2 regions of the Plantibacter sp. VKM Ac-2876 genome follow, and region 1 is predicted to be linked to the other one. Evidence: predicted binding sites of a transcription regulator. Region 1 holds the regulator's gene; the other holds the start of a gene.
The links. Region 1 encodes HrcA, which represses chaperone genes, less so after heat shock. Its sites were predicted from a motif close to TTNGCACTCGNNNNNNNCGAGTGCNAA; they were not measured.

Region 1 (10,091 bases):
GTCGCCGCCACGATCGCCGCACGCGCTCCTGACCGGCAGCCGGAGCTGCTGCAAGCATTCGGGAACGCTCCCGTGGATGCCGAGGTCGTGGTGACCGGTGACGCGGTTCCTACCGGGTCGGTCACGGCTGCACCCACGGTTCGGTTCGCAGCCGACCTTGTGACGGTCTCGGACGACGGGGGAGCCCTGGAGGAACTCTCGGTCCCGGTCCTCGTCTTCGCGCCGGTCCCGGCGGATCGGGCACCGAGGATCGGCGAGCGCTGGCACGTCGACGGCTCGCTCCGCTGGAATGCACCGGGTGATGCGCGGGCAGCGCTGCTCTTCGCACGGGAGGAACCCGAGCTGCTGGGGGAGCCGCCGGCGGTCCTCGACTGGTCGGCGTCGCTCCGTTCCGGCCTCGTCGGGCTCGCGTCCACCTTGCCCGGCCCGGGCGGGGAGCTGCTACCCGGCCTCGCGATCGGCGATGTGAGCCAGGTGAGTGACGCGGTCACGGAGTCGATGCAGCGCAGTTCACTCTCGCATCTGACGGCCGTGTCCGGAGCGAACTGTGCGGTCATCGTGTGGCTCGTCAGCACGGCGGTCGCGGCAGTCGGTGGTGGACGGAAGCTCAGGATCTCGTGTGCCCTGCTGTGCCTCGTCGCCTTCGTGGTCCTCGTGACGCCCCAACCGAGCGTGCAACGGGCGGCACTCATGGCTGCCTTCGTCCTGGTGCTGGGCGGCTTCGGGCGGCCGATCCGTGGCCTCGCCGCGCTGTCGTTGGCGGTGGTCGTGCTCCTCGTCGCCGACCCTTGGTTGGCAGGGCAGTACGGGTTCGGGCTCTCGGTGCTCGCGACCGCCGGCCTCCTGCTGCTCAGCGGACCGCTGACGGACGTACTCCGCAGGTGGCTGCCGCGGGGGATAGCGGCCCTCATCGCCATCCCGGCAGCCGCCCAGCTCGCCTGCCAGCCGATGCTCGTCCTCCTCGACCCGGCGATCCAGCTCGGTGGCGTCCCCGCGAACCTGCTCGCTGGCCCTGCCGCCGCGCCCGCGACCATGCTCGGGCTGCTCGCCTGCCTGCTGGTCCCGTTCGCACCACCACTCGCGCTGCTCGTCGCATGGCTCGGGTGGGTGCCCGCGACGTGGATCGCCGCAGTGGCCCGGTGGTTCGAGGGCGTCCCTGCTGCGCGGGTGCCGTGGCCAGAGGGGCCACTCGGCGTCGTGCTCGTCGCCGTGCCGACGGCCCTGATCGCCACGCTCCTGCTGTTCCGTCGGGATCTGCCCCCGCGGTGGTCGAGGACGATCGGGGTGGCGGTGGTCGTGTCGCTCGTTGCACTGTGCGGTCGGGCGGTCGGGGACGGACTCGGCCCGGCCCTGCATCGGCCGGGCGACTGGATCGTCGCCGCCTGCGACGTCGGTCAGGGCGACGCGGTCCTCCTGCGACAGGGCGGCGCCACCGCCCTGGTCGACGTCGGGCCCGACCCCGCACCGCTCCGCGCGTGCTTGGACGAACTCGGGGTCTCCCGCATCGAGCTGCTCGTCCTCACCCATTACGACCTCGATCACGTCGGAGGCCTCGACGCGGTCGTCGGCAGGGTCGACGAGGTGCTGCTCGGGCCGGTCGACGACCCGGAGGACGAGCGCATCGCGCGAGTGCTCCGAGCGGGCGGTGCGGAGGTGCGACAGGCCGGCGCCGGGGACCAGGGGGTGCTGGGGGATCCGGAGAGCGCGGCGCCGTGGCGCGTCCTGTGGCCAGACCCCGCGGCAGGTGGCGTCGAACCGGGGAACGACTCGAGCGTGGTGGTCCGGTTCGACCTCCTCGCCGCATCGGTGCTGCTGCTCGGCGACCTCGGTGAGGAAGCACAGGACCGGCTGCTCGGACGGCACGCGCTCGGGGACGCGGTCGACATCGTCAAGGTGTCGCATCACGGTTCCGCCGATCAGAGCGACCGCCTGGCACGCCGGGTGGGCGCGACGGTGGCGCTCGTCTCCGTCGGGGCCGACAACGGCTACGGGCATCCGACGCGCTCAGCGCTCGAGCTCTACGAGGCCACCGGGGCCGAGGTCCTCCGCACGGACGAGTCTGGGACCATCGTCCTCGGCCCGGACGACGGCGGCGGGTTCCGCGTGTGGTCGGAGCGCGGCGGGTGAGCTGCCGTCCCCGACCCGTCTGGCGTCGGCGGTCGCCGGTAGACTCGGACGGTCGAGAGGAGCCGCTGTGGCTGCACCACGTTCCGCCGGTCGCGGCAAGGCCAAGACGGCGGCCAAGGCCTCGGCGGCGATCCCGCAGCTCGGCTGGTCCGAGATCCGCCCGGCTCCGATCGTGTTGGTGTCCGGCACAGAGTCCTTCCTCGCGGACCGGGCGATCCGCCGGCTGCGCGACTTCCTCGTCTCCGAAGACCCCTCGCTCGAGGTCAACGACGTCGCCGCCGACAGCTACGCCCCGGGGGAGTTGCTCACCGTGGCGAGCCCGTCGCTCTTCGGCGAGCCCCGGCTCGTCCGCGTCAGCCAGGTCGAGAAGTGCTCCGATCAGTTCCTCACCGAAGCCATCCGCTATCTCGAAGCACCGCCGGAGGGCGCCTACCTCGTGCTGCGGCACAACGGAGGCGTGCGCGGCAAGAAGCTGCTCGACGCCATCCGCTCAGGCACCGGTGGCGGTGTCGAGATCGTCTGCACGGAACTCAAGCGGGACAGCGACAAGGCCGACTTCGCCGCGGCGGAGTTCAAGACGGCCGGTCGTCGCATCACGCCCCAGGCGCTCCGGGCGCTCGTCGGCGCCTTCTCCGACGACCTCGCCGAGCTCGCAGCCGCGTGCAGTCAGCTCATGGCCGACGCGTCGGAGGAGATCACCGAGCAGACGGTCAACAAGTACTACGGCGGTCGACTCGAGACGAGCGCGTTCGACGTCGCCGACGCCGCGATCGCCGGACGACACGGGGATGCGCTGCTCGCCCTGCGGCAGGCGCTCGACTCGGGTGCCGACCCCGTGCCGATCGTCGCCGCGTTCGCGATGAAGATCCGCACGATGGCCAAGGTGTCGTCGGCACGCGGCGGGTCCGGGCAGATCGCGCAGCAGTTCGGCCTCGCACCGTGGCAGGTCGACCGCGCCCGTCGGGACCTGTCCGGTTGGACGGACGCCGGCATCGGCCGCGTGGTGCAGATGCTCGCCGAGACTGACGCCGGCGTGAAGGGCGCGAGCCGCGACCCGGTGTTCGCACTCGAGCGGCTCGTCGGCGTCATCGCGGCACGCGGGGTCGATCTGTCGGAGCGGTAGCCCGCCGAGCTGGCCGTGGCGGCGGGCGGGATGCCCTTCGACAAGCTCAGGGACCCGTGTGCGCTCAGGGACCCGTGTGCGCTCAGGGACCGCTGTGTGCTCAGGGAACGGAATGCCCCGGGAACGCGAAAGGCCCCGCACGTTCCGAGGAACGCCGGGGCCTTGCAGCTGGTGTCGCTTAGAGCGCGTTGACCTGCTTGGCGATGGCCGACTTGCGGTTCGCTGCCTGGTTCTCGTGGATGACGCCCTTGCTCACGGCCTTGTCGAGCTTCTTCGAGGCGAGCTTGAGAGCGGACTCAGCCTGAGCCCTGTCGCCGGCGACGACGGCCTCACGGGTTGCGCGGATGGCGGTCTTCAGCTGGCTCTTGACGGCCTTGTTGCGCTCGTTGGCCTTCTTGTTGGTGCCGATGCGCTTGATCTGCGACTTGATGTTTGCCACGTTGGGTCAACTTTCGGTTCGAGGAAATGATGTTCGGTGCCGTCGGACGGAAGAGGGCGTCTTCAAGCGAGTTCTCGTGTGGTCTCAACTCACACGCAAGCCAACAGGCAACATTACCAGTCGGGCTGAGTTCTGGCAATCCAGGGTACCGCAGCGCGGGTGCTCCCCGCCGTGGGACAATGAGGGTTGCCCGATTCCACCCCTGACCCCGAGGAACGCGTGAGCCCCCAAGCAGTGAAGGCCCTCGAGCCGGCATCGACCGACCCGGCGTTCATCCGGAACTTCTGCATCATCGCCCACATCGACCACGGCAAGTCGACCCTGGCGGACCGCATGTTGCAGATCACCGGCGTCGTCTCGGACCGCGACATGCGGGCGCAGTACCTCGACCGCATGGACATCGAGCGCGAGCGCGGCATCACCATCAAGAGCCAGGCCGTGCGCATGCCGTGGTCGCTCAATGGCGAGACCTTCGCGCTCAACATGATCGACACCCCCGGGCACGTCGACTTCACCTACGAGGTCTCGCGGTCGCTCGCCGCGTGCGAGGGCGCGATCCTCCTCGTCGACGCCGCACAGGGCATCGAGGCGCAGACACTCGCGAACCTCTACCTCGCCCTCGAGAACGACCTCGAGATCATCCCGGTGCTCAACAAGATCGACCTCCCCGCGGCCGACCCCGACAAGTACGCGAAGGAGCTCGCGAGCCTCATCGGCGGCAAGCCCGAAGACGTCCTGCGGGTGTCAGGCAAGACCGGTATGGGTGTCGAGGACCTCCTCGACCGCGTCGTCGGCCGCATCCCGAACCCCGTGGGCGACCCGGACGCACCCACGCGCGCCATGATCTTCGACTCCGTCTACGACACCTATCGCGGCGTCGTCACCTACGTCCGCATGATCGACGGCCAGCTGAGTCCGCGTGAGCGTATCCAGATGATGTCGACGCGCGCGGTGCACGACCTCCTCGAGATCGGCGTCAGTTCGCCGGAGCCGACGCCCACGAAGGGCCTCGGCGTCGGTGAGGTGGGCTACCTCATCACCGGCGTGAAGGACGTCCGGCAGTCGAAGGTCGGCGACACCGTCACCACCGCGGTGAAGCCGGCGACCGACGCACTCCCGGGTTACACCGACCCGAAGCCGATGGTCTTCTCCGGTCTGTACCCCATCGACGGCAGCGACTACCCGATCCTCCGCGACGCGCTCGACAAGCTGAAGCTCTCGGACGCTTCGCTCAACTACGAGCCGGAGACCTCCGTCGCCCTCGGCTTCGGGTTCCGCGTCGGCTTCCTCGGCCTGCTCCACCTCGAGATCGTGACCGAGCGGTTGCAGCGCGAGTTCGACCTCGACCTCATCGCCACCGCGCCGTCGGTCACCTACGAGGTGAAGACGGAGGACAAGCAGGTCGTCACCGTCACGAACCCGAGCGAGTTCCCCTCCGGCAAGATCCTCGAGGTGTCGGAGCCGATGGTCAAGGTGGGCATCCTCGCCCCCAAGGACTACGTCGGCACCATCATGGAGCTCTGCCAGAGCCGACGCGGCGCCCTGCTCGGTATGGAGTACCTCGGCGAGGACCGCGTCGAGCTGCGGTACACGATGCCGCTCGGTGAGATCGTGTTCGACTTCTTCGACCACCTGAAGAGCCGCACACAGGGGTACGCCTCGCTCGACTACGAGCCCTCCGGCCAGCAGGCCGCGGATCTCGTGAAGGTCGACATCCTCCTGCAGGGCGACCAGGTCGACGCGTTCAGCGCCATCGTCCACCGCGAGAAGGCGTACGCCTACGGTGTCCTCATGACCGAGCGCCTGAAGAAGCTCATCCCGCGCCAGCAGTTCGAGGTGCCGATCCAGGCCGCCATCGGTGCGCGGATCATCGCCCGCGAGTCGGTCCGTGCCATGCGCAAGGATGTCCTGGCCAAGTGCTACGGCGGTGACATCACCCGCAAGCGCAAGCTCCTCGAGAAGCAGAAGGAGGGCAAGAAGCGGATGAAGATGGTCGGCAAGGTCGAGGTGCCTCAGGAGGCGTTCATCGCAGCGCTCTCCGGGGACGTGGAGACGAAGGACAAGAAGTGAACGCACGACGCAGTTCGTTCGAGGACGAAGCGGTCGACTACGCGGCCGTCGGCGCCACCCAGCGGACCGACCTCATGCAGTACCCGCCGGAGGGCTACGTGCCGTCGGAGGACGAATTCCGCCTCGGGAGCGGAGAGGAGCGGTTCGCCCTCGCGAGCAGCGCACTCCTCACCTGGGGACTGCACCGCTCGAGTGGCGTGGAGATCTCCGAGGTGCACCCCGGCACGGGCGTGCAGTACGGCGGCATCGCCTTCGCCGAGGACGGTACGCCGCTGGAACCCATCGAGACGCACCAAGAGCAGCGCTTCGCCGAGGACGGCACGCCGTTCATCACGCCGGGCACGACGGTCGTCTTCGCCGGCACCGTCGGCGGGGAACCGCTCGTCGGGCCGCATCGCGTCATCTCCGTCACCGAGGAGCCGGGTCATGTGAGCCTGGCCATCGGCACGATGGAGGGCGATCCGGAGAGCGGTGAGCAGTCCTTCACGATCGAGCAGCGCGAGGACGACTCCGTCTGGATCGTCGTGCGCTCGTTCTTCCGCCCGACGAAGGGTGCCGCGAAGCTCGTCGGCTCCAAGCGCCGCCGCAAGACCATGAACGACACCTACCTCCGCGCACTCCTGCCGTCGCGCGGCGTCTGAGCGACGGACCGTGCCGAGCGCCCTCCCACTCGCCGATCCGGCCCCGTCCGACGGAATCCTCCCGGAGACGGCGGCCGTCGGTGCCCACGAACGCAACTTCGGGGTCTACCTGCACGTGCCGTTCTGCCGAGTCCGGTGCGGCTACTGCGACTTCAACACCTACACGGCGACCGAGCTCCGCGGCGCGAAGCAATCGGACTACGCCGACGAGGCGGTCGCGGAACTCCGCTTCGGCAAGTCCGTCCTGGCGTCATCGACCGTCCCCGATCGGCCGGTCTCGACCGTGTTCTTCGGTGGCGGCACGCCGACCCTCCTGCCTGCTGACGACCTGGTCCGGATGCTCCGTGGCGTGACGGACAACTTCGACCTCGCGCCCGGCGCCGAAGTGACGACCGAGGCCAACCCCGACTCCGTCGACGCCGCCTACCTCCGCACGCTCGCCGAAGCCGGATTCACCCGGGTGTCCTTCGGGATGCAGTCCGCGGTGCCGAGCGTGCTCGCCACCCTCGAGCGCACGCACGATCCGGCTCGGGTGCCGCTCGTCGTGCAGTGGGCTCGCGAGGCCGGCCTCGGCGTCAGCCTGGACCTCATCTACGGGACGCCGGGGGAGACCCTGGCCGACTGGCGCGTCTCACTCGAGACGGCGATCGCCTGCGCTCCGGACCACGTGTCGGCCTATTCGCTCATCGTCGAACCCGGAACGAAACTCGCGCGCCAGATCCGCTCAGGCGTGGTGGGGACCCCCGACGAGGACCTCCAGGCCGACATGTACGAGCTCGCCGACGATCTCCTCACCGAGGCCGGCTACGGTTGGTACGAGGTCAGCAACTGGGCGACGGACGACACGCACCGCTCCCGGCACAACCTCTCCTACTGGACGGGCGAGGACTGGTGGGGTGTCGGCCCGGGCTCGCACAGTCACGTCGGCGGGGTGCGCTGGTGGAACGTCAAGCACCCGGCGGCGTACGCGCAGCGGATCGCGGCGGGGGAGTCCCCGGCCGCCGGCCGGGAGACCCTGGACGACGAGACGCGGGAACTCGAACGCATCCTCCTGCTCACCCGCACGCGGGACGGCATCCCGATCCGGACGCTCGCCCCCGAGGCTCGCACGGCGGTCGCCGGGCTCATCGCCGAGGAACTGATCGACGCACGGCAGGCCCTGCTCGGACGGCTGGAGCTCACGCGCCGCGGACGGCTCCTCGCCGACGCGGTCGTCCGCCGTCTGGTCGGCGACTGACCCTGCCCGAGGCGTAGAACAGCCCCGCCCGGCGGACCGGACGGGGCTGTTCTCGTGCGACTCGACGGATCAGGCCTTGATGAACTGGATCGTGAGCGGGTAGCTGTACAGCTCGCCCTTGTTCGCCTTGATCGCGGCGATGATGCTGAACACGATCACGACGACGTACACGGCGATGATGATGAACAGACCCACCACGACGATCGTCAGGATCGAGCCGACCACGAGCGCGATCAGCATCGTCAGCTGGAAGTTCAGGGCGGTGAGCGTGTGCGCCTTGATGAACGGGCCGCGGTCCTTGAGGACCAGGTAGCCGATCAGCGGCGGGATGAATCCGAAGAAGATCCCACCGATGTGGATGAGCGTCGACCAGAGCTTCTCATCCGACGGGCTCATGGGCTGAGCGGCGGCGTACGGCTGCTGGTACTGCGGGGCGCCTGCGGGCGGCGGCGGGTAGGAGCCGGCAGCGGGAGGCGGCGGCGCGTAGCCACCGGCGGGCGGGGGCGGGTAGGCGCCTGCGGGCGGCTGCTGCGGAGCTGCGGGAGGGGGCGTCGCGCCGTCTCCTGCAGGCGGAACCGGCCCGCCCTTCGCTGGGTCGACGGGCGGCTGAGCGTTCGGATCGGACATCTTCGCACCTTTCACGGAGAGTGATATTCAATTGGTCCAGCTGAGCGTATCGCACCAGGTGTCGCTCATCAGGGACCCACGCCTGCGGCCAACGGTATTCCCGCGGCACGGGGCCGCGCAAGGGACGGCTGGGCGGAGGCCACGATATGATTGGCAGTCAGGGTCTTCGAGTGCTGATGGTCGGTGCTCCGAGGTGGATGACGGGAGGAGATCGAGATGGTGTCGGATCGCGGTCTCGAAGTGCTCCGGGTCATCGTGCAGGACTACGTCGCCTCGCGTGAGCCCGTCGGGTCCAAGACGATCGTCGACCGCCACTCCTTCGGGGTCTCCGCAGCCACCATCCGCAACGACATGGCGCAGCTCGAGGACGAAGAGCTCATCGCCGCCCCGCACACCTCCTCCGGCCGGGTGCCGACCGACAAGGGCTACCGGATGTTCGTCGACCACCTGGCCGACCGCCGTCCGCTGAACAACGCCCAACGGACGGCGATCGAGACCTTCCTCGGCGCGTCCGGCGACCTCGACGAGGTCCTGCACCGCACGGTGCGGCTGCTCTCACAGTTGACGAACCAGGTCGCGCTCGTTCAGTACCCGATGTTCTCCCGGGCACGCGTCCGCCACCTCGAGTTGGTGAGCGTCACCCCGAACCGTGTGCTCGCGGTCATCATCCTCGACAACGGTCGCGTCGAGCAGCGGCTCATCGAGACGGAGAGCCCCGTCGACGACGACCTCATCTCGCGGCTCCGCTCGCTGTGCAACGAGGCGGTCGCGGGCCGTCCACTCCTCGACGCCCACGACGCGATCGGCGACGTCCCCGCCGACATCGCCGACCTCGACCGCGCGGCGGCCGTCCGCATCGTCGACGCGGTGCGCGAACAGCTCTCGGCGCAGCGCCAGGACCGCCTCGTCATGGCCGGTGCCGCCAACCTCGCCCGCACCGAAGACGACTTCCCCGGCAGCATCTATCCGGTCCTGGACGCCATCGAGCAGCAGGTCGTGCTGCTCCGGCTCTTCGGCGAGATGGAGTCCGAGCGCGACAGCGTGGTCGCCAGCATCGGGCGGGAGAACGCGTCGTTCGGCCTCGAGACCACGAGTGTCCTCGCCGGGAACTACCGTTCCTCTGGTGGCGAAATCGCCCGGCTCGGCGTCCTCGGCCCCACGAGAATGGACTACGCGAGCAACATGGCTGCGGTCCGCGCCGTCGCCAGGTACCTCTCGCGCATCCTCGACGCCGAGTGACGCATCCTCGTCGCGTCCCCCAACACCTTCCGCACCTCGAACGAAAGGCCCTCAGTGGCTGACTACCCCGACCACTACGCAGCACTCGGTGTCGCCAAGGAGGCGACGCCCGAAGAGATCAAGAAGGCGTACCGCCGCCTCGCACGCGAACTGCACCCCGACGTGAACCCGGGTTCCGACGCCTCGGAACGGTTCAAGGAGGTCACGCACGCCTACGACGTGCTGAGCGACCCCAAGCAGCGCCAGCAGTACGACCTCGGTCCGCAGGCGGGTGGGTTCGGTGGCGGCGACGCCGGGTTCGGCGGCTTCGGCGACATCTTCGACACCTTCTTCGGCGGGGGCGGCCAGCAGCGCGGACCCAAGTCCCGTCGCGCACGCGGCGAAGACGCCCTGTTGCGCGTCGAGCTCGACCTCGACGAGGTCATCTTCGGCACCCACCGCGACCTCGAGGTCGACACCGCCGTGCTCTGCAGCACCTGCAACGGCTCCTGCTGCCAGCCCGGCACCTCACCGGTGACCTGCGACATCTGTCACGGCACCGGCTCGATCCAGCGGGCCGTCCGCTCGCTGCTCGGCAACGTCATGACC
Region 2 (10,091 bases), 660 kb from region 1:
AACCACCTCGTCGGTCACGTCGGCGCGGACGTCCTCGACTCCGAGGACGGGACGATCGAGTACCCGACGATCGCCCTGCTCGTGTCCGGCGGGCACACCTCGCTGCTCCTCGTGCGGGACCTCGTGTCGGATGTCGAACTGCTCGGCGAGACCATCGACGACGCGGCCGGCGAGGCCTTCGACAAGGTCGCGCGCATCCTGGGCCTGCCCTACCCGGGCGGGCCGCAGATCGACCGGGCGGCCGTCGGCGGCGACCCGAAGGCGATCCGGTTCCCCCGTGGACTCAGCCTGCCGAAGGACATGGAGCGGCATCGCTACGACTTCTCCTTCTCCGGCCTGAAGACGGCCGTGGCACGCTGGGTCGAGGCGAAGCAGGATGCTGGGGAGCCGGTCCCCGTCGCGGACGTCGCCGCCAGCTTCCGCGAGGCCGTCGTCGACGTGCTCGTCTCGAAAGCGGTCAAGGCGTGCACCGAGCTCGGCGTGCCCCGCCTGCTGCTGGGGGGCGGCGTCATCGCGAACGCGCGGCTCCGTGAGGTGGCGGCCGAACGCACCGCCTCGGCCGGGATCGAACTCCGCATCCCGCCGTTGCAGCTGTGCACCGACAACGGTGCGATGATCGCCGCGCTCGCCGCGCAGCTCATCTCCGCCGGACACGAGCCGTCCTCGCTCGACTTCGGCGCCGACTCGACCCTGCCGGTCACCGAGATCCAGGTGCACTGACCGCTCGACGAGCCGTCTCCCGGCCGTCGACCTGGTGCGCGGACGTCGGCGCATAGGATGGGCCGGTACCCGGTCACGGATCGAAGGAGCGGCGATGGATCAGCACGAGCACCCCGACGGACGACCTCAGCACCAGGACGGTGCGGTGGACGGGCAGTCGCGCCCGCGGCAGGCCGAGCAGCCGAACGGGCAGCCGCAGCAGCCGTGGGGGCAGCAGCCTCCGCACCAGCCCCAGGCCCAGCAGCCCCAGCCCCAGCAGCCACAGCCCCAGCCCCAGGCCCAGCAGCCCTGGTCGCCGTACCAGCCGCCACAGCCCTCCCAGCAGGCCGGCGTCGGGCCGCAGGGCCAGCAGCAGCCGTACCAGCCTCAGCCCCAACAGCCGTACCAGCCTCAGGGTCAGGCCTCCCCGCCGCCCACGGACTGGCAGCGCGGCGCCGGCGCGCCCGTCACGCCGCCGACGCGCCCTGCCCAGCAGGGGGCGTCCCCCTCGGCGCCTCCGGCGGGTTGGCAGGGCGATCACGCGACCTATCTCCAGACGGTGCCGACGGCCGTCTACCAGGCGCCGAGCCAGGGTGGCTACGCCGCGTACCAGCAGTCGCAGACGCAGACCCCTGCCGCGTCGACCGGGACCTCGCGGAGCACCTGGTCGCTCATCACCGGTGTCGTCGGGCTCGTCGTGTCGGTCTTCGTCGGTTGGGGCTTCCCCCTGTCGATCGCCGCGATCGTGCTCGGGTTCGGAGCCAGGCGTCGCGAGCCGCAGGGCCGAGGTCGCGCCCTCACCGGCCTCGTGACCGGGTTCGTCGGCCTCGCCTGCTCGGTCGGCTGGCTCGTCTACAGCGTCGTCGTGATCATCGGCTACGTCTCGACCTGATCCTCCACAGGCGCTGCGGCCCGGCGGACGCCGTCGGGTCAGGCGTCGGCGGCCGGCTTCACCCGTTCGACGAGCAGCGCACTGTGCTTGCCGGCGATCCTCGTGAGGATGATCGTGGCCGAGCCGTCGCCCTTGAGCGCGAGGCGCTTCCGGAATGCCGCGGGGTCGACGTCGACGCCGCGTTTCTTGATCTCGAGCACGCCGATCCCGCGATCACGCATCGTGCGCTTGAGGACCTTCTCGTCCATCGGCAGCCGTTCGAGCACCCGGAAGGTCGTGGCGAACGGCGAGCTCGTCGCCGTGTCGGAGGTCAGGTAGGCGATGCCCTGGCCGAGCATGCCGGCCTCCAACCGGATGGCGAGGTCGCCGATGAGTCGGGCCCGGATCACGGATCCGTCGGGTTCGTGCACGTAGTCGCCGAGCTCCCGCACTGGGGCGTCGTCGGCGTCAGCCTCGGCATGCAACTCGTGGTGGACGCCGTCCGCGAGGAGGAGCGCGGACCGTCGGACATCCGGACGGGCCAGCGAGCCGAACCAGAGCGCCATCTCGACGAGCTGTCCGTCGACCGACACCCACTGCGCCTCGGCGTCGTCGGGGATGAGGGAGCGGTCGAATCCGGGCCCGAGCTTGACGCCTGTGGGAAGGCGGGTCGCCGCACCGAAGACCAGGTCGAGGGACGGGGTGTAGTCGGCGGCACTCGACAGCCGCGCGGTGTCGGCGTGTCCTGCGGTGCGCCGCGCGGGATCGAACCAGACCGCGTCGAAGTCGTCGAGGGAGACGTCCTCGGCGGCGGCGTTCCGCACGGTCGCCGTGGGGAACGGAGCGAGGTTGTAGCTGGCGATGGCCGCGGTGACCTCGTCGATGTCGACCGCCGTGACCTCCAGGTCGAGCGAGGCCATGGCCATCGAGTCGGCGCCGATGCCGCTGCCGAGGTCGGCGATGCGCGTGAGGCCGGCCCGGGCGAACCGCCCGGCGTGCAGCGCGGCGACGGGAAGGCGCGTGGCCTGCTCGAGCCCGGCCTCGGTGAACAGCATGCGGCCGGCGAACGGACCGAACTTCCCGACGGCCTTCTGCCTGAGCCGCGACTGCGTGAGGACCGCCGCGACCAGCTCAGGGGAGTGGCCCTCCTTGCGCAGGCGCCCGACCAGACGGACGGCCTCGTCCTTCGTCGGGTAGGGCGGGAGGGAGTCGAGGAGCCTGAGGCCGTCGGCCGTGAGGAGTTCGACGAGTTCCGAACGGTCCATGGTCAGCGGGCCTCGGGCGGAGCTGGATGCATCCGGCAACGGTAGCAGCCGCTGATTGGCACTCGCATTGCATGAGTGCCAGAAGATGCCTACACTGGAATCAGCACTCTCGCAGTGTGAGTGCTAACCACGTCTTCGTTTCAAGAAAGAGGTCAACCGTGTCGGTCTCCATCAAGCCGCTCGAGGATCGCATCGTCATCAAGCAGGTCGAGGCAGAGCAGACCACCGCTTCCGGTCTGGTCATCCCCGACACCGCCAAGGAGAAGCCCCAGGAGGGCGAGGTCGTGGCGGTCGGACCCGGTCGCATCGACGACAACGGCAACCGCGTCCCGCTCGACGTCGCCGTCGGCGACAAGGTGATCTACTCCAAGTACGGTGGCACCGAGGTCAAGTACGCCGGTGAGGACTACCTCGTCCTGTCCGCGCGCGACGTCCTCGCAGTCGTCGTCCGCTAGTCACCAGCGCACGGATCCGGCGGCTCAGGCCGCTCAACAGCCCGAATGGCATTCGCCGTTCGGGCTGTGTCCGTTTCCGGAGGGTGTCGCGGGGAGTCGCGGGTCTAGCCTGGACCAGTGCAGAACCCCAGCGATCCAGCCGACGTCGACATCCGCCCCGTCACCGTCGACGGGGGAGACGACCGACGTGCGAGCGTGGCCGTGCCCCAGCAGGGGAGCCGGTCCGGACTGCTCTCGGCGGTCGCCGCCTACTGTCTCTGGGGAGCGCTCCCGCTCTACTTCATCGCCCTCGCACCGGCCGGGGCCTTCGAGGTGGTGGCGTGGCGGATCCTGTTCTCCCTCGTCTTCTGCGCCGTCCTCATCCTGGCGACCCGTTCCTGGCGTCGGCTGTTCGGCATCCTCCGCCAGCGCCGCATCGTCCTGACCATGGGTCTCGCCGGGGCGCTCATCTACGTCAACTGGCAGACGTACGTCTACGGTGCGCTCAACGGGCAGGTGGTCGAGGCGTCGCTCGGGTACTTCATCAACCCGATCGTGACCGTCTTCCTCGGCGTCTTCTTCCTCCACGAGCGGCTGCGTCCGGCCCAGTGGGCCGCGGTGGTCGTGAGCGTGATCGCGGTCCTCGTCCTCGCGATCGGGCACGGCAGCGTCCCCTGGATCGCCCTCATCTTGGCCTTCTCATTCGGCCTCTACGGGTACATCAAGAAACTCGTGGGTGGGTCGGTCGACGCTGTGTCCGGGTTGACGCTCGAGACCGTGTGGCTGATGCCGGTCGCGATCGCCCAGCTCATCGCGGTCGGCGTGACCGGTGGGCTGACCATCGGCACCGCGGGCGTCGGGCACGCCCTGCTGCTCGTCGGCGCCGGCGTCATCACCGCCGTCCCGCTCCTGCTGTTCGCGGCGGCGGCCCGCCGCCTCCCGCTCACCTGGATGGGGTTCATCCAGTACTTCGCACCGATCATCCAGTTCGTCGTCGGTGTCGCGGTCCTGCACGAGGCGATGCCGCCGGAGCGCTGGTTGGGCTTCGGTCTCGTGTGGCTGGCGCTCGCGATCCTCACCGTCGACATGCTCGTCGCCTCCACCCGGGGTCGTCGGGCCGCCGGGGCCGAACGGCGCCGCTCGACGAGGGTCTGAACAGCGGATTCCAGCGCTGATCGCGCGACCACTGCAGGAAAAGCGCGAAACAGGCCCTCCTGAGGTAACGATTTGGTCGTGTTACACGCTTGTAACGTCAACGACATTGTCCAGCGCACGTGCAGCGGATAACTTGACTCAACGGCAGCCCCTGGAGCTGCCACTCTTCTGACAAGCAAGGAGTACCATGAGCGTCTTTTCGAAGGCCACGGCCGCTCGCTCCCGCCCACGTTCCATCGTTCTCGGTGGTATCGCACTGATCGGAGCCAGCGCGCTGGTTCTGAGCGGTTGCGCCTCGAGTGGTAGCGGCGACAGCGGCAGCAGCAGCAAGCCTGCTGGCGACCTGACCCTGAAGCTCGGCACGGCGTTGCCGCAGACCGGTAACCTCGCGTTCCTCGGCCCGCCCGAGGAGGCCGGTGTCGGTCTCGCGGTCAAGGAGGTCAACGACGCCGACCTCGGCATCAAGATCGACCTGACGCTCGGCGACTCGGGTGACTCCGACAACAAGGCGTACGCGACCGAGGTCCCCCGTCTGCTCTCCGAGGGCGTCACGGCCATCATCGGTGCAGCGTCCTCGGGTGTGTCGAAGCTCTTCATCGACGAAGTCACCGGCGCAGGCGTCATCCAGTTCTCCCCGGCGAACACCTCCGCGGACTTCACGACGTGGGACGACAACGGTCTCTACTGGCGGACGGCGCCGTCCGACGTGCTGCAGGGCGAGGTCCTCGGGAACCTGATCGCGGAGGACGGCAACGCCACCCTCGGCATCATCTACCTGAACGACTCGTACGGCACCGGCCTCGCGAAGTTCACCAAGGAGGCATTCGAGAGCGCCGGCGGTGAAGTGGTCGCCGAGCAGTCGTACAACACCGGTGACACCTCGTTCGACGCGCAGATCAGCGCGGTCAAGGCGGAGAACCCCGACGCGATCGCGATCATCGCGTTCGAGGAGACCAAGACGATCGTCCCCGGTCTCGCCGGCTTCCCGTCGGACAAGCTCTACTTCGTCGACGGCAACCTCGCCGACTACAGCGCGGACTTCGCTCCGGGCACCCTGACGGGCGCCAAGGGCACGCTGCCCGGTCTCGACACCGCGAAGCTCGGTGACTTCACCGACCGCCTCCAGGCGTTCGTGAAGGACGAGGGTGGCGAGCCGCTGAAGGACTACAGCTACGCGGCTGAATCCTACGACGCCGTCATCCTGCTCGCCCTCGCGGCGCTGCAGGCCGGTTCGACCGAGGGCGCCGACATGGCGGCCCAGCTCCAGTCCGTGTCCGGTGGTAAGGACAAGGGCGAGAAGGTGACCACCTTCGAAGAGGGCGCGAAGGCCATCGCCGACGGCAAGAAGATCGACTACGACGGCAACTCCGGTCCGATCACGTTCGACGAGAACGGTGACCCGACCGAGGCGACCATCGGTATCTACGAGTACGGTGACGACAACAAGTACACCCGCACCAACTAGTCGCCCACGCGACTGACGAGGCCCCGGAGCGATCCGGGGCCTTCGTCGTGCCCGGCCCCCGACGCACCCCGCCGCCCTGTGTGGTCCCTCGTGTGTGGTGACGCCAGCGCGGTGCGCTGACGCGAGCGCGGGTCCAGCGCGTGGGCGCGGGTCTCCGGAGACCCGCGCCCACGCGCCTACCGCGCGCTCACGCCGATTCCGAGCCCATGCGGCACAGCGGGGCGCGCTCACGCCGGCGCACCGCGCTGGCGACGTGAGGGGCTCCTGCCAGCGAACCGCGCTGACAGAGGGTGCGGTGCGGTCACGCCGGCGCACCGCGCTGACAGCGACCAGTTGGGCGCCGGGTCAACGGAACGCGCGTTGCAGCCCCGCGCGCTCGAGCTTCGCGGCGAGCCGACTCGGATGGACGAGGTCCTCCCAGGTGGCGCGGACGACGGTGTAGCCGAGCGCGCGCAGCCGGTCCTCCCGATGCTTCTCCGCCAGGACGATGTCGGCCACGTCCCGTCCCTGCGTGAACTCCTCCCGCACATACTTCTGCCGGCCGTCGAGTTCGAGGATGATGCGCTCGTCCGGCCAGACCGCATCGACCACACCGACCGGTCCATCCGCGTCGGAGAACGCCTGCTGGAGCACCGGCAGGGCGAAACCGAGCTGCGCGATCACGACCCGCATCTTCGATTCACCACCGTTCGCGGCGAGGGGGTCCGCGAATTCGATCGCAAAGCGCACCTGCCGTCCTCCCCGACGGCCCGGCAGGTCTCGTGCGAGCGAGCGGAGCGCCGTCTCGTCCGTGAGCTTGAGCCGGAGGGCAGCGTCGGCGACCGCGACGGCGTCCTCGAGGCGGGCGATCCGAGCGAGATCGACGACGGTCCGAGCCGGGTCCGTGACCGCGAGCCCGTGCCGCATCCGTCGGGCGACGGAGCCCTGCGTCGTGTGACGGATGATGCCGGGTGCCGAACGCCCTCCGCGATCACCGCTCGTCAGCGTGTGCACCTCGGGAGGCCACGGACCCACGATCGGGAGTCCCCACAACCGCGCTGCCGAGTAGTGGCTGAACAGTGCGTCCTTCCGGAGCGCGACGGCCGCCGCATCGATCCGGACGCGGTAGCGGTCATCGGGGGACAGCGACCTCCATGTCGATTCAGGGACGTAGATGCCCTTCCGCAGACGCACCAGGTCGCCGTCGCGATGGGCGGCGCTCACCAGGCGCTCTGCACCGACCTGACGTGCGTCGCGGACGAGCAGGAGACCGTTCGGGCGGAGGAGCAGGTTGAGATCGAAGGATTCCATCGCCTCACCGTGCCCGTTCGCCTCCGCCAGCACCTCGTGTCGTGGAAGCGATGTGGAGAACTGCTCCCATCCAGCCTGCGGTGGAGCGAGGGTGGAGTAGTGCCCAGCGCGGTGCGCTGACGCCGGCGCTGGTCGTCGGCCTCAGCGCGGGTCGCTGTGCCGCAGTGGTGATGACTCGGCGCGAGCGCGGGTCCAGCGCGTGAGCGCGCACCTCCGGAGACCCGCGCTCACGCGCCAGGACCGCGCTCGCGTCAGCGCACCGCGCTGGCGAAAGGGGGGAGGGAGAATGCACAACTCCTCCGTCCCCGTCTCAGGAGGCCGTCTTGGTACGACGGTGCCCCTCGGGGGAGGGAGGAGTTGTGGTTCGTTCACCGGTCGGGATCCGGTGGCTTCTGGCCCGTCGCTCGGCACGCGGCCGGGACGAGCATGTTCGAGGGTACCGAAGTACCCGCCGACCCGCGAGTGGGGAACGCCCTGATCAGTCCTCGTCCTGGCCGAGCGTGCCCAGGTAGAGGCCGATCACCTTGTCATCCGAGAGGAGCTCGCGGCCCGTCCCGGTGTAGGCGTCACGACCCTGGTCGAGCACGTACCCGCGGTCGCAGATCTGCAGACAGCGACGTGCGTTCTGCTCCACCATGATCGTGGTGACGCCGGCCTTGTTGATGTCCGAGACCCGGATGAACGCGTCGTCCTGGCGCACCGGCGACAATCCCGCGGACGGCTCGTCGAGGAGCAGCACGTGCGGATCCATCATGAGGGCCCGCGACATCGCGACCATCTGGCGCTCACCACCCGACAGCGAACCGGCGCGCTGCTTGAGCCGCTTGCCGAGTTCGCTGAAGATCCCGGTGACGAACTCGAGGCGCTCGTTGTACTGCTTCGGCTTCTGGAACAGCCCCATCTTGAGGTTGTCCTCGATGGTGAGGCTCGGGAACACGTTGTTCGTCTGCGGGACGAACCCGACGCCGCGGGCCACGAGCTTGTTCGCCCGGAGCCCCGTGATGTCCTCGCCGTTCAGCAGCACCTGTCCGCTGCGCACCTTCACCTGTCCGAAGATCGCCTTCAGCAGCGTCGACTTCCCCGCACCATTCGGTCCGATGATGCCGATGAGCTCGCCCTTCCGGGCGGTCAGGTTGGCACTGTTCAGGATGTTCACGCCGGGGAGGTACCCGGCGGTCAGATCGGTGACCTCCACGACCATCTCGGCGGTCTTGACCGCGGTGCCGCCGACCGGCGCACCCTTCACGTCGCTCATTTCCGCTCCTCCTCGGGCTCGGCACCAGCCGCGAGCCGTTCATCCTCGATCTCGGCGAGCAGCTCCTCGGCTGCAGCGCTGTCCTCTCCGGCGATCCTGCCGGTCACGACCCCGAGGTCGACGTCCTGGTGGCTCCCGAGGTAGGCGTCGATGACGGCGGGGTCCTCCATGACGGTGTCCGGCGGACCTTCGGCGACGACACGACCTTCGGCCATGACGACCACCCAGTCGGCGATGTGCCGGACCATCTGCATGTCGTGCTCGACGAACAGCACGGTCATGCCCTCGTCCTTCAACGCCAGGATGTGGTCGAGCAGGGACTGCGTGAGCGCCGGGTTGACGCCGGCCATCGGCTCGTCGAGCATGACGAGCTTCGGATCGCTCATGAGCGCCCGCGCCATCTCGAGGAGCTTCCGCTGCCCACCGGACAGGCTGGCCGCGTAGTCGTCACGCTTGGTGTCGAGCTTGAAGCGGCGCAGGAGGTCCATCGCCTTGACCTCGAGGTCCTCCTCCTGCTTGCGCCAGAGCGGCTTCACCAGGCTGGAGAAGATGCCCTCGCCGGTCTGGCCGGTCGCGCCGAGCTTCATGTTCTCGAGCACGGTGAGCAGGCCGAGCGCCTTCGTCAACTGGAAGGTCCGGACCTGGCCCATGCGGGCGACCTTGAACGCCGGGACGCCGCCGAGGCTCTTGCCGTCGAAGTTCCACGTCCCGGTGTTCGGCTTGTCGAAGCCGGTCAGCAGGTTGAACAGCGTGGTCTTACCGGCACCGTTCGGGCCGATGAGGGCGGTGATCGCGTTGCGGGGCACCTCCAGGTGCTCCACGTTCACCGCCTGTAGGCCGCCGAAGGTCCGGGTGACCTGGTCCGCGATGAGGATCGGGTCGACCTTCTTGACGCCCGGGACGATCTCGCCGACGTGGAGGCCGGTGGTCTTGACCGGTCGCGAGGTGGGTGAGCTGTTACTTGACAAAGGTCAGCTCCTTCTTGTTTCCGAGGATGCCTTGCGGCCTGAAGATGACGATCAGCATGAGCGCGACACCGACCAGCACGTAGCGGAGCGTCGACGCCTGCGTCGAGCTCATGAAGGGCAGGACGTCCGCCTTCACGAGCGCCGGGAGGACGTTCGAGAGGAACGCCATGATCACCCAGAAGATCACCGAGCCGAGCAACGGCCCGAAGACCGTCGCGGCTCCACCGAGCAGGAGGATCGTCCAGATGAAGAAGGTGAGACTCGTGACGTACACGCTGGGCACGACCGCGGAGGGGAGCGCCAGCACCACCCCGCCGAGCGCACCGAACACGCCACCGACGACGAGCGCCTGCATCTTGTAGGCGAACACGTTCTTGCCGAGCGCCCGCACTGCGTCCTCGTCCTCACGGATGCCCTTCAGCACACGGCCCCAGGGGCTGCGCATGAGGAGGAACACGAGGAGGGCGGCGACGGCGAGCAGCAGGATGCCGAAGATCCGGACCCACCACTGGTTCGCGTTGAGCTCCCAGGGCCCGAAGCCGTAGGTGCCCGGCGGGATCGGGTTCGCGGCCCGGAAGCCCTCGTGGTAGTTGCCGAGTCCGTCGGCCGAGTTCGTGAACTCGTCGAAGACCTGCGTGGTGAAGAGGAGTCGGACGATCTCGGCCGCCGCGATGGTGACGATGGCCAGA

Region 2: a site for HrcA is predicted at 2,891-2,917, ahead of groES (co-chaperone GroES). Genes of this name have one in related genera too.

What each region holds. Positions count from the first base shown of each region.
Region 1 is NZ_JADKSI010000002.1:524,449-534,539, reverse strand. It holds gene ITJ62_RS08865 (ComEC/Rec2 family competence protein) at 1-2,127, shown strand, start outside; gene holA (DNA polymerase III subunit delta) at 2,195-3,250, shown strand; gene rpsT (30S ribosomal protein S20) at 3,429-3,689, opposite strand; gene lepA (translation elongation factor 4) at 3,909-5,759, shown strand; gene ITJ62_RS08845 (DUF1990 family protein) at 5,756-6,400, shown strand; gene hemW (radical SAM family heme chaperone HemW) at 6,411-7,637, shown strand; gene ITJ62_RS18990 (DUF4870 domain-containing protein) at 7,707-8,264, opposite strand; gene hrcA (heat-inducible transcriptional repressor HrcA) at 8,481-9,503, shown strand; gene dnaJ (molecular chaperone DnaJ) at 9,558-10,091, shown strand, end outside.
Region 2 is NZ_JADKSI010000002.1:1,186,065-1,196,155, reverse strand. It holds gene tsaD (tRNA (adenosine(37)-N6)-threonylcarbamoyltransferase complex transferase subunit TsaD) at 1-720, shown strand, start outside; gene ITJ62_RS12030 (DUF4190 domain-containing protein) at 815-1,591, shown strand; gene ITJ62_RS12025 (class I SAM-dependent methyltransferase) at 1,630-2,835, opposite strand; gene groES (co-chaperone GroES) at 2,994-3,290, shown strand; gene rarD (EamA family transporter RarD) at 3,486-4,424, shown strand; gene ITJ62_RS12010 (ABC transporter substrate-binding protein) at 4,612-5,889, shown strand; gene ITJ62_RS12005 (hypothetical protein) at 6,235-7,179, opposite strand; gene ITJ62_RS12000 (ABC transporter ATP-binding protein) at 7,658-8,434, opposite strand; gene ITJ62_RS11995 (ABC transporter ATP-binding protein) at 8,431-9,402, opposite strand; gene ITJ62_RS11990 (branched-chain amino acid ABC transporter permease) at 9,392-10,091, opposite strand, start outside.